Regions from separate parts of the Bradyrhizobium guangdongense genome, predicted to be linked through region 1. Evidence: predicted binding sites of a transcription regulator. Region 1 holds the regulator's gene; each other region holds the start of a gene.
What was found. Region 1 encodes HrcA, which represses chaperone genes, less so after heat shock. Its sites were predicted from a motif close to GTTAGCACTCNCNNNNNGNGAGTGCTAAC; they were not measured.
Positions count from the first base shown of each region.

Region 2: the regulator HrcA is predicted to act here: its motif matches at 1,283-1,311, upstream of X265_RS36020 (co-chaperone GroES).
Region 3: the regulator HrcA is predicted to act here: its motif matches at 1,845-1,873, upstream of X265_RS31860 (co-chaperone GroES).

Region 1 is NZ_CP030051.1:179,033-182,294, reverse strand. Features, by position in the region: gene rdgB (RdgB/HAM1 family non-canonical purine NTP pyrophosphatase) at 1-473, opposite strand, end outside; gene rph (ribonuclease PH) at 485-1,198, opposite strand; gene hrcA (heat-inducible transcriptional repressor HrcA) at 1,370-2,458, shown strand; gene grpE (nucleotide exchange factor GrpE) at 2,557-3,162, shown strand; gene pncA (bifunctional nicotinamidase/pyrazinamidase) at 3,242-3,262, opposite strand, start outside.
Region 2 is NZ_CP030052.1:79,438-82,699, forward strand. Features, by position in the region: partial or broken gene X265_RS41665 (IS3 family transposase) at 1-103, shown strand, start outside; gene X265_RS36020 (co-chaperone GroES) at 1,353-1,667, shown strand; gene groL (chaperonin GroEL) at 1,714-3,262, shown strand, end outside.
Region 3 is NZ_CP030051.1:6,654,244-6,657,505, reverse strand. Features, by position in the region: gene groL (chaperonin GroEL) at 1-1,335, opposite strand, end outside; gene X265_RS31860 (co-chaperone GroES) at 1,453-1,749, opposite strand; gene X265_RS31855 (hypothetical protein) at 2,068-2,589, shown strand; gene X265_RS31850 (protein phosphatase CheZ) at 2,750-3,262, opposite strand, start outside.

The DNA.
Region 1 (3,262 bases):
GCGGTGCCGCGAGGCGGCCAGACCAGCGTGCCGTGGACATGCGCCTCGACCTCTTCGAGGTGATCGTCGGGCCAGGCGACGCAGAGTGCCGAGACGAAATGGGCCTTGCGCTTGTCAGGCGTGGTGGCGCCGCGCTCCTGCAAAAGGCGTTCGATCTGCGCCATCGCCGCGGCGAAATCCTTCGACGGTCCGGCCCAGCGGGCGCTGTAGATGCCGGGCGCGCCGTCGAGCGCGTCGACCACGATGCCGGAATCGTCGGCGAAGGACGGAAGGCGGGTCGCCTGTGCTGCGGCGATCGCCTTGATCGCGGCATTGCTGCGGAAATCGTTGCCGGTCTCTTCAGGTTCGCCCAAGCCGAGCTCGCCGGCCGACACCGCCTCGACGCCGTGAGGCGCCAGCAGCTCCCGCATCTCGGCGAGCTTGCCGGGATTGTGGGTGGCGATGACGAGCTTTCCGGTGATTCGACGGTGCATGGGCCTATTGACTACGCGACAGCGAGTTTCTGCAAATCCACCAGCCGCGACACGCCCTTGCGTGCCAGCGCCATCAACGCCAGGAACTCGTCCTGCGTGAACGGCTCGCGTTCCGCGGTGCCCTGCACCTCGACGATGCGGCCATCGCCGGTCATGACGAAATTGGCGTCGGTCTCGGCTTCCGAATCCTCGGCATAGTCGAGATCCAGCACCGGGGTGCCGTTGTAGATGCCGCAGGAGATCGCGGCGACGTTGTCGCGCATCACATTGGTCTTGATCATGTTGCGCGCCTTCATCCAGGCGATGCAATCGGCGAGCGCGACCCAGGCGCCGGTGATCGAGGCGGTGCGGGTGCCGCCGTCGGCCTGCAGCACGTCGCAATCGACCGTGATCTGGCGCTCGCCGAGCGCTTCGAGATCGACGATGGTGCGCAGCGAGCGGCCGATCAGGCGCTGGATCTCGACGGTGCGGCCGCTTTGCTTGCCCGCGGCCGCTTCGCGGCGGGTGCGTTCCGAGGTCGCGCGCGGCAGCATGCCGTATTCGGCGGTGACCCAGCCGCGGCCCTGGCCCTTCAGCCAAGGCGGCAGGCGTTCTTCGAGCGTGGCGGTGACCAGCACGTGGGTGTCACCGAATTTCACGAGGCAGGAGCCTTCCGCATATTTGACCACGCCGCGCTCCAGCGTCACGGGGCGCAATTCGTCGGGCGCACGGCGGCTTGGCCGCATGGGAAAATCCTCCAAAACTCGCAAGGGATAGGGCTGTTGGCGGTGCTTGTAGGTGGGGTGAGGGTGGGCAGCAAGGCTTTTTCACCCCCGGATATCCACCCCGCAAACGCAACGCTTGTCAGAACCGCCCCGGATGGACAAATTATGAGGATCTGAGAGGAGTTACCGTCTGTGGCCCATCACGATCCGATCCATCTGATCGCGCCGCGCGCAGGCCTCGCCCAGCTCAACGAGCGTTCCCGCGACATCTTTCGTCAAATTGTCGAAAGTTACCTTGCGACCGGCGAGCCGGTCGGCTCGCGCAACATTTCGCGGCTGATCGCCATGCCGCTGTCGCCGGCCTCGGTCCGCAATGTCATGGCCGATCTGGAACAGCTCGGCCTGATCTACGCCCCGCATACCTCGGCCGGCCGGCTGCCGACGGAACTCGGCCTGCGCTTCTTCGTCGATGCGCTGATGCAGGTCGGCGATCTCAACGAGGCCGAACGCCAGTCGATTCAGAGCCAGCTCACGTCCGTCGGCGAAGCCCACTCGGTTGAAGCCGCGCTGGATCAGGCCCTGACCCGGCTTTCCGGCCTCACCCGTGCGGCCGCCGTGGTGCTGACGCCGAAATCCAATGCGCGGCTGAAGCACATCGAATTCGTCCGACTGGAACCCGAAAAGGCCCTGGTGATTCTGGTCGGTGAGGACGGTCAGGTCGAAAACCGCGTGCTCACGTTGCCGCCCGGAGTTCCCTCCTCGGCCATCACCGAAGCCGGCAATTTCCTCAACGCGCGGATCCGCGGCCGCACCTTGGCCGAGGCGCGCCTCGAGTTGGAAACCGCGCTCGCAGAGGCCCGCGCCGAGCTCGATCAGCTCGCGCAAAAGGTGATTTCCGCGGGCATCGCCAGCTGGTCTGGCGGCGAGAACGAGGACCGCCAGCTCATCGTCCGCGGCCACGCCAACCTGCTGGAAGACCTGCATGCGCTGGAGGATCTCGAACGTGTCAGGCTGCTGTTCGACGATCTCGAGACCAAGCGCGGCGTGATCGACCTGCTGGGACGGGCCGAAACCGCCGAGGGCGTGCGCATCTTCATCGGCAGCGAGAACAAGCTGTTTTCGCTGTCGGGCTCCTCCACCATCATCTCGCCCTATCGGGATGCCGCCGGCCATATCGTCGGCGTTTTGGGCGTGATCGGGCCGACGCGGCTGAATTATGCCCGTGTGATCCCGACCGTGGACTATGCCGCCCGCATCGTCAGCCGCCTGTTGGGGGGCTGACCGGTATTTGCCTGCGATCACGGGCGCTTGATTTTCGGCGCCCGAAGCACGATATCCGGGCCAGCAAATCCCTTGAAACGAGTTCGAGATTACCGCCGATGAGCGAGCAAGACCGGCAACCCGAAGACACGACCGCGCCGACCGGCGAGCCCGTAGTGTCGAAACCCTACATCATGCCCGACGATCCCGAGCCGGGCTCGGTCGAGCTGTTGCAGAAGGAAGCCAGTGAAGCGCGCGATCGCATGCTGCGGACGCTGGCCGAGATGGAGAACCTCCGCAAGCGCACCACCAAGGAAGTGGCTGACGCCCGCCTCTACGGCATCACGGGCTTTGCTCGCGACGTGCTCGACATCGCCGACAATCTGCAGCGCGCTCTCGATGCCGTTCCGGCGGAAGCGCGCGCCAATGCCGATGCCGGCCTGAAGGGGTTGATCGAGGGCGTCGAGCTCACCGAGCGCTCGCTGCTCAACGCACTGGAAAAGCACGGCGTGAAGAAGTTCGACCCGCAGGGCCAGAAATTCGATCCGAACTTCCAGCAGGCGATGTACGAAGTCCCTGACGCCTCGGTGCCAGCGGGCACCGTCGTGCAGGTCATGCAGGCCGGCTACACCATCGGCGAGCGCGTGCTGCGCCCGGCGCTGGTCGGCGTCGCCAAGGGCGGCGCAAAGCCCGCGCCCGCGGCCAACAGCAACGACGCGAACTGAGCGGCGTCAGCGCGCTTCCTACTCTCTCCTCATTCCGGGCTCGCGCTGATACGCGCCCCGGAATGACTGCGTGAGAGCTTTACGCGCTGACCGCGATGTC
Region 2 (3,262 bases), on a different replicon from region 1:
GCGCGACATCTTCGCCTTCATCGCGGGCTTCTCCAATCGAACCAGGCTCTATTCCGCCATCGGATATATCCCTCCGATCGAGATGGAGCTAAAAGCCGCTTAAACCCGTCCGCTTTCTCGGGGGAAGATCAGAGCGCAAAAAGAGGTCAGTCTGACGCACTATCGAGATTGAAGACCGCGTTGAGCGGGGCGACTAACGGCGAAAATCGAAGCATTGTTGCTGATGGATGTTAGGCTCCGAACCACATCTTTCGTCTTGTCTGCAATGTTCTTTGTCCGTCACTTGCGCTCGCTGTCGTGACAATCGGCATTTCTTCTCTCCGCACAGCCGGGACACCCGAGGACCCAACAGCATACAACCTATCGCCACGGCCGATTCAACCCTCATGCGAGCCATCCTGGTGTGAGATAGTTGCAGTAGCTACGCTATCGCCTTGTTTGCTACCTTCAAACTCGCGTCACCAATCCTCTCAAGGTGATGCGGGGGCGGACTCGGCGTATCCCCCGATCCAGTCGTGTGCCGCCCCCACTCTTCGCGAGCGGTCTGAAGAAGATGCGGTGAAACCGGGGGCGTTGCATCTCGTTGCCTCCCCGGAAGCCCATCTCGTCGCAATATAAGACGCGAGAAGCATGCGTATACGATCATCAGCATCACCGCGGAAGAAGGGCGGACGAAGCGCGATTGAACTTTGCGTGAGCGCTGATCTCGTCTTGATTCAGTTCTCCCGCGCGGGCGTTTCGTTCAGCTCCTTGAAGAGGTCGCCGCCGGCCCCTGGCCGCTTTCATCCAGCTCCGGTCAACTGCCAAGGTTAGCGATGGAGCGAGATGAAAAAAGGCGCTATTTTTCAAGATCGGCTTGCCTAGAACGAGACGGCATCCCGAACCTGTTCACACTCCTTGGCTGTTGCGGATGTCGCGGCTAACTCGATGAGAATTCCGTCCACTGAAGCAAGCCCGGCGAACTCCTGTTACGTCGCGCGTTCATCAGCGCTAGGGTTCGTTTCGGCCGGAGCCGTATCCGAGCAGTCAATGAGACCAAGAATGGCTTTAGCAACTACTAAGACTCTCGAGCGCACCAATGTCTGAGCGTTCTTCCAGGCCAAGAGCATCCGCCGCGAAATCGTGCAGACCTCGGCCGAGCAGGGCAACCTCACACTGCGCTAATAGCGGCCGGGCCAGTTAGCTACGATAAATGATTCTGGCAGAGACGACTTCTGAGTGTGATTTTTTGCTGGAAGCTCTTGCTCCTGTAGAAGCCCCGTCCTATTTCAGCTGCGTCTGCGCTAGCACTCGTAGGCATCGATTGCTCACAAGGTTGAAGTCTCAACTCGTGCAAATATTAGGAGGACTGCATGAAATTCCGTCCGCTTCACGACCGCGTCGTGGTCAAGCGCATCGACGCAGAAGAGAAGACCGCTGGCGGCATCATCATTCCCGACACTGCCAAGGAAAAGCCCTCCCAGGGCGAAGTCGTCGCCGTCGGCCCCGGTGGCCGCGACGAAGCTGGCAAGCTGATCCCGATCGACCTGAAGGTCGGCGACCGCGTGCTGTTCGGCAAGTGGTCCGGCACCGAGGTCAAGATCGACGGCCAGGACCTGCTGATCATGAAGGAGAGCGACGTGATGGGCGTTCTCGAGGTCGCCGAGTCCAAGAAGAAGGCGGCTTAAGAGCCTCCCTCCTCCCTCCAGTCAAACACCTTAAGGAAAATTCCAGATGGCAGCCAAAGAAGTCAAATTCTCGGTTGAAGCGCGCGACAAGATGCTGCGCGGCGTCGACGTCCTCGCCAACGCGGTGAAGGTCACGCTCGGTCCGAAGGGCCGCAACGTCGTGCTCGACAAGTCGTTCGGCGCTCCCCGCATCACCAAGGACGGCGTCACCGTCGCCAAGGAGATCGAGCTCGACGACAAGTTCGAGAACATGGGCGCCCAGATGGTGCGCGAAGTCGCCTCGAAGTCCGCTGACGCGGCCGGCGACGGCACCACCACCGCCACCGTGCTGGCCCAGGCGATCGTGAAGGAAGGCGCCAAGTCGGTCGCCGCCGGCATGAACCCGATGGACCTCAAGCGCGGTATCGACCTCGCGGTCGAGGCTGTGGTTGCAGACCTCCAGAAGAACTCCAAGAAGGTCACCTCGAACGACGAGATCGCCCAGGTCGGCACCATCTCGGCCAACGGCGACCAGGAGATCGGCAAGTTCCTCTCCGACGCCATGAAGAAGGTCGGCAACGAGGGTGTCATCACCGTCGAGGAAGCCAAGTCGCTCGAGACCGAGCTCGACGTCGTCGAGGGCATGCAGTTCGACCGCGGCTACATCTCGCCCTACTTCGTCACCAACGCCGACAAGATGCGCGTTGAGATGGACGACGCCTACATCCTCATCAACGAGAAGAAGCTCTCCTCGCTGAACGAGCTGCTGCCGCTGCTCGAGGCCGTGGTGCAGACCGGCAAGCCGCTGGTCATCGTCGCCGAGGACGTCGAAGGCGAGGCCTTGGCCACGCTTGTTGTGAACCGTCTGCGCGGCGGCCTGAAGGTCGCGGCCGTCAAGGCTCCGGGCTTCGGCGATCGCCGCAAGGCCATGCTGCAGGACATCGCGATCCTGACCGGCGGCCAGGCGATCTCGGAAGATCTCGGCATCAAGCTCGAGAACGTCACGCTCAACATGCTCGGTCGCGCCAAGAAGGTGATGATCGACAAGGAGAACACCACGATCGTCAATGGCGCCGGCAAGAAGGCCGACATCGAGGCGCGCGTGGCCCAGATCAAGGCGCAGATCGAGGAGACCACCTCGGACTACGACCGTGAGAAGCTCCAGGAGCGTCTTGCCAAGCTCGCAGGCGGCGTCGCGGTGATCCGCGTCGGCGGCGCGACCGAGGTCGAGGTGAAGGAGCGCAAGGATCGCGTTGATGACGCGATGCATGCGACCCGCGCGGCTGTCGAGGAAGGCATCGTCCCGGGCGGCGGCGTCGCCCTGCTCCGTGCCTCCGAGCAGCTCAAGGGCCTGCGCACCAAGAACGACGACCAGAAGACCGGCGTCGAGATCGTGCGCAAGGCGCTGTCGGCTCCCGCTCGCCAGATCGCGATCAACGCCGGTGAAGACGGCTCGGTGATCATCGGCAAGATCCTGGAGAAGGACCAGTACGCCTACGGCTTCGACAGCCAGACCGGCGAATACGGCAACCTGGTCTCCAAAGGCATCATCGACCCGACCAAGGTGGTCCGCACCGCGATCCAGAACGCAGCCTCCGTTGCAGCGCTCCTGATCA
Region 3 (3,262 bases), 980 kb from region 1:
CTTCAGCACGATGTTGATGCCGGCCTGCACGTCGGCGTTGGCGTTGGTGAGACGGCCGACCGCCTTCTTGGCGCGCAGCAGCGTGACGCCGCCGCCGGGGACGATGCCTTCCTGCACCGCGGCGCGGGTGGCGTTGAGCGCGTCCTCGACGCGGTCCTTCTTCTCCTTGACCTCGATCTCGGTCGCGCCGCCGACACGGATCACCGCGACGCCGCCGGCGAGCTTGGCCAGACGCTCCTGCAGCTTCTCGCGGTCGTAATCCGAGGTGGTCTCCTCGATCTGGGCCTTGATCTGGCCGACGCGGGCCTCGATGTCGGGCTTCTTGCCGGCGCCGTTGACGATCGTGGTGTTCTCCTTGTCGATCACCACCTTCTTGGCGCGGCCGAGCATCTTCACCGTGACGTTCTCGAGCTTCATGCCGAGGTCTTCGGAGATCAGCTGACCACCGGTCAGGATCGCGAGGTCCTCGAGCATGGCCTTGCGGCGATCGCCGAAGCCCGGTGCCTTGACAGCGGCGACCTTGAGGCCGCCACGCAGGCGGTTGACGACCAGGGTGGCGAGCGCCTCACCCTCGACGTCCTCGGCGATGATGACGAGCGGCTTGCCCGACTGCACCACGGCTTCGAGCACCGGCAGCATGGCCTGCAGGCCGGAGAGCTTCTTCTCGTGCAGGAGGATGTAGGCGTCCTCGAGCTCGGCGGTCATTTTCTCGGGGTTGGTAACGAAGTACGGGCTGAGATAGCCACGGTCGAACTTCATGCCCTCGACGATGTCGACCTCGGTTTCGAGCGACTTGTTCTCCTCGACGGTGATGACGCCCTCGTTGCCGACCTTCTGCATCGCCTGGGCGATCATCTTGCCGATGGCGGCATCGCCGTTGGCCGAGATGGTGCCGACCTGGGCGACCTCGGAGGAGGCGGCGACCGGCTTGGCGCGCTTCTCGATGTCCTTGATGACGGCGGCAACCGCAGTGTCGATGCCGCGCTTGAGGTCCATCGGATTCATGCCGGCGGCAACCGCCTTGGCGCCTTCGCGCACGATGGCCTGCGCCAGCACGGTCGCGGTGGTGGTGCCGTCGCCGGCGAGGTCGTTGGTCTTGGAGGCGACCTCACGCACCATCTGGGCGCCCATGTTCTCGAACTTGTCCTCGAGCTCGATCTCCTTGGCGACGGTGACGCCGTCCTTGGTGATGCGCGGCGCGCCGAACGACTTCTCGATGACGACGTTGCGGCCCTTCGGTCCGAGCGTCACCTTGACGGCGTTGGCGAGAATGTCGACGCCGCGCAGCATGCGATCGCGCGCGTCTCCGGAAAACTTGACGTCCTTGGCAGCCATGGTCTGCAATCCCTGTTGTGTCGTGATGTGTCGTAATTGCTATCGTGCGGCGGAATGATGGATGCCCGGACCTGATGATCCGGGCATGGTATTCAGCGGCCGTTCAGGCGGATGACCCTAGGCCATCACGCCCATGATGTCCGACTCCTTCATGATCAGGAGCTCTTCGTTGTCGATCTTGACCTCGGTGCCCGACCACTTGCCGAACAGCACGCGGTCGCCGACCTTGAGGTCGATCGGAATCAGCTTGCCGGCCTCGTCGCGGCCGCCGGGGCCGACGGCGACGACTTCGCCCTGGGACGGCTTTTCCTTGGCGGTGTCGGGGATGATGATGCCGCCCTTGGTCTTTTCTTCGGCGTCGATACGTTTGACCACGACACGGTCATGCAGCGGACGAAATTTGGACTTAGCCATGACGTTTCCCTTTGGAGGCTCGCTTTTCCGAAAGCAGCGGAAGTGGATGAGGGCAGCGCTCCCGTTCCCCCTCTTCCCGAAGGGCAAACGGCGCGCTTAGCAATCGGTCTTTCCGAGTGCTAATAGTGCGCAGGGGATATGGCTTGGCTGCGATCCTGTCAAGCAAAGGTGGTTAAGCGATTGGTGAGGCGGATATAGGATGGTGGCATTGGAAACTTGTTCGGGGCGCCGGCGTATCAAAGGACGTCATTGCTCCGGCAGCGGTTTTGCGCTTGGCTGCGGGTGGGGTGCGGCCGTGGTCTTGTTCGGGGGAATGCCATGATCAGTTCAGCTCACGCGCGCACGGTCGCCAATCTGGCGGCGGCCTCTTGCCTGGCGCTGCTGCTGGGTGCCTGCGGCGGCGGCATGAGCCTGCCGTCCTTTTCGTCGTCCCAGCCGGCGCCGGAGGCCGAGCCCGGCACTGCGCCGGAAATGCCGGCCTCGATCCGCGCCGACGAGATCGTCGGCCGCTGGGGCCTTGCCTCGTTCCAGAACCCGGCCGACCGCGCCCGCACCGAGGCGGCTGCGCGGGCCCAGTGCAAGAATCCCTACGTGATCGGCGCCGGTTCCTCCGGCGGCGTGATCATGCATCTGGCCGACCAGGCCACGCCGCAGGAACTGCGCCTGAAGGGCTCGCCGAGCGGCAAGAACTATATCGGTCCACCCGGCCCGACGCCGGGCGAGCAGGACCGCGAGATCGTCTCCTTCGACGGCCGCGTCATGATCACCCGCTTCGTCGACAAGGACGCCGCCACGCGGTACGGCAACATGGTGTATGTCCGCTGCGCCCCGCGGGCGTGAGGCGGGTTTCGCTCCAACCACTCGTCATTGCGAGCGTAGCGAAGCAATCCAGACCGTTTCCGCGGAGGTTGCCTGGACGTCGCTTCGCTTCTCGCAATGACGCCAAAACAAAACGCCGGCCCCAAGGCCGGCGTTTTGCTTTGTCCGTATTCGCGCTCTCTCAGTCGAACAGCGCGTCGATGTCGTCCTGCGAGGCGTGGCCGGCATCGCCGGCGAGCTTCGGGCCGTTGAGGAGCTTCTCGTCTTCGCTGCGGTTGTCGACCGGCGCCGGCACGTGAGCCTTGATCGCGTCGACGCCGCCCCAGATCTCCATCATCGCGTTGATGTGCTGCTCGATGAACTTCATCGTGGTCATGACCTTGCTGATGCGCTGACCGGTCAGGTCCTGGAAGTTGCAGGCCTCGAAGATCGAGATGACGCGTTCCTGAATGTCGTCGGCGAGCCGCTTCTGCTGATCCACCGAGTCCACCTTGGACATCGCGCTCGCGGCCTGGTCGATCGACTCCGCGGCTTCGAGGATCTGCTGGGTCGCCTGTTCGGTGCCGCCGACCACCGCGCCGAGCTCGCCATTGACCTTGGCCATCTCGCCGCCGTCGAAGCTCTTGCCGTGCAGGGTCGCGATCTCGCGCTTGGTGCGGTCGATGGCGTCGTGGATGAGGTCGAGTTCGACCTT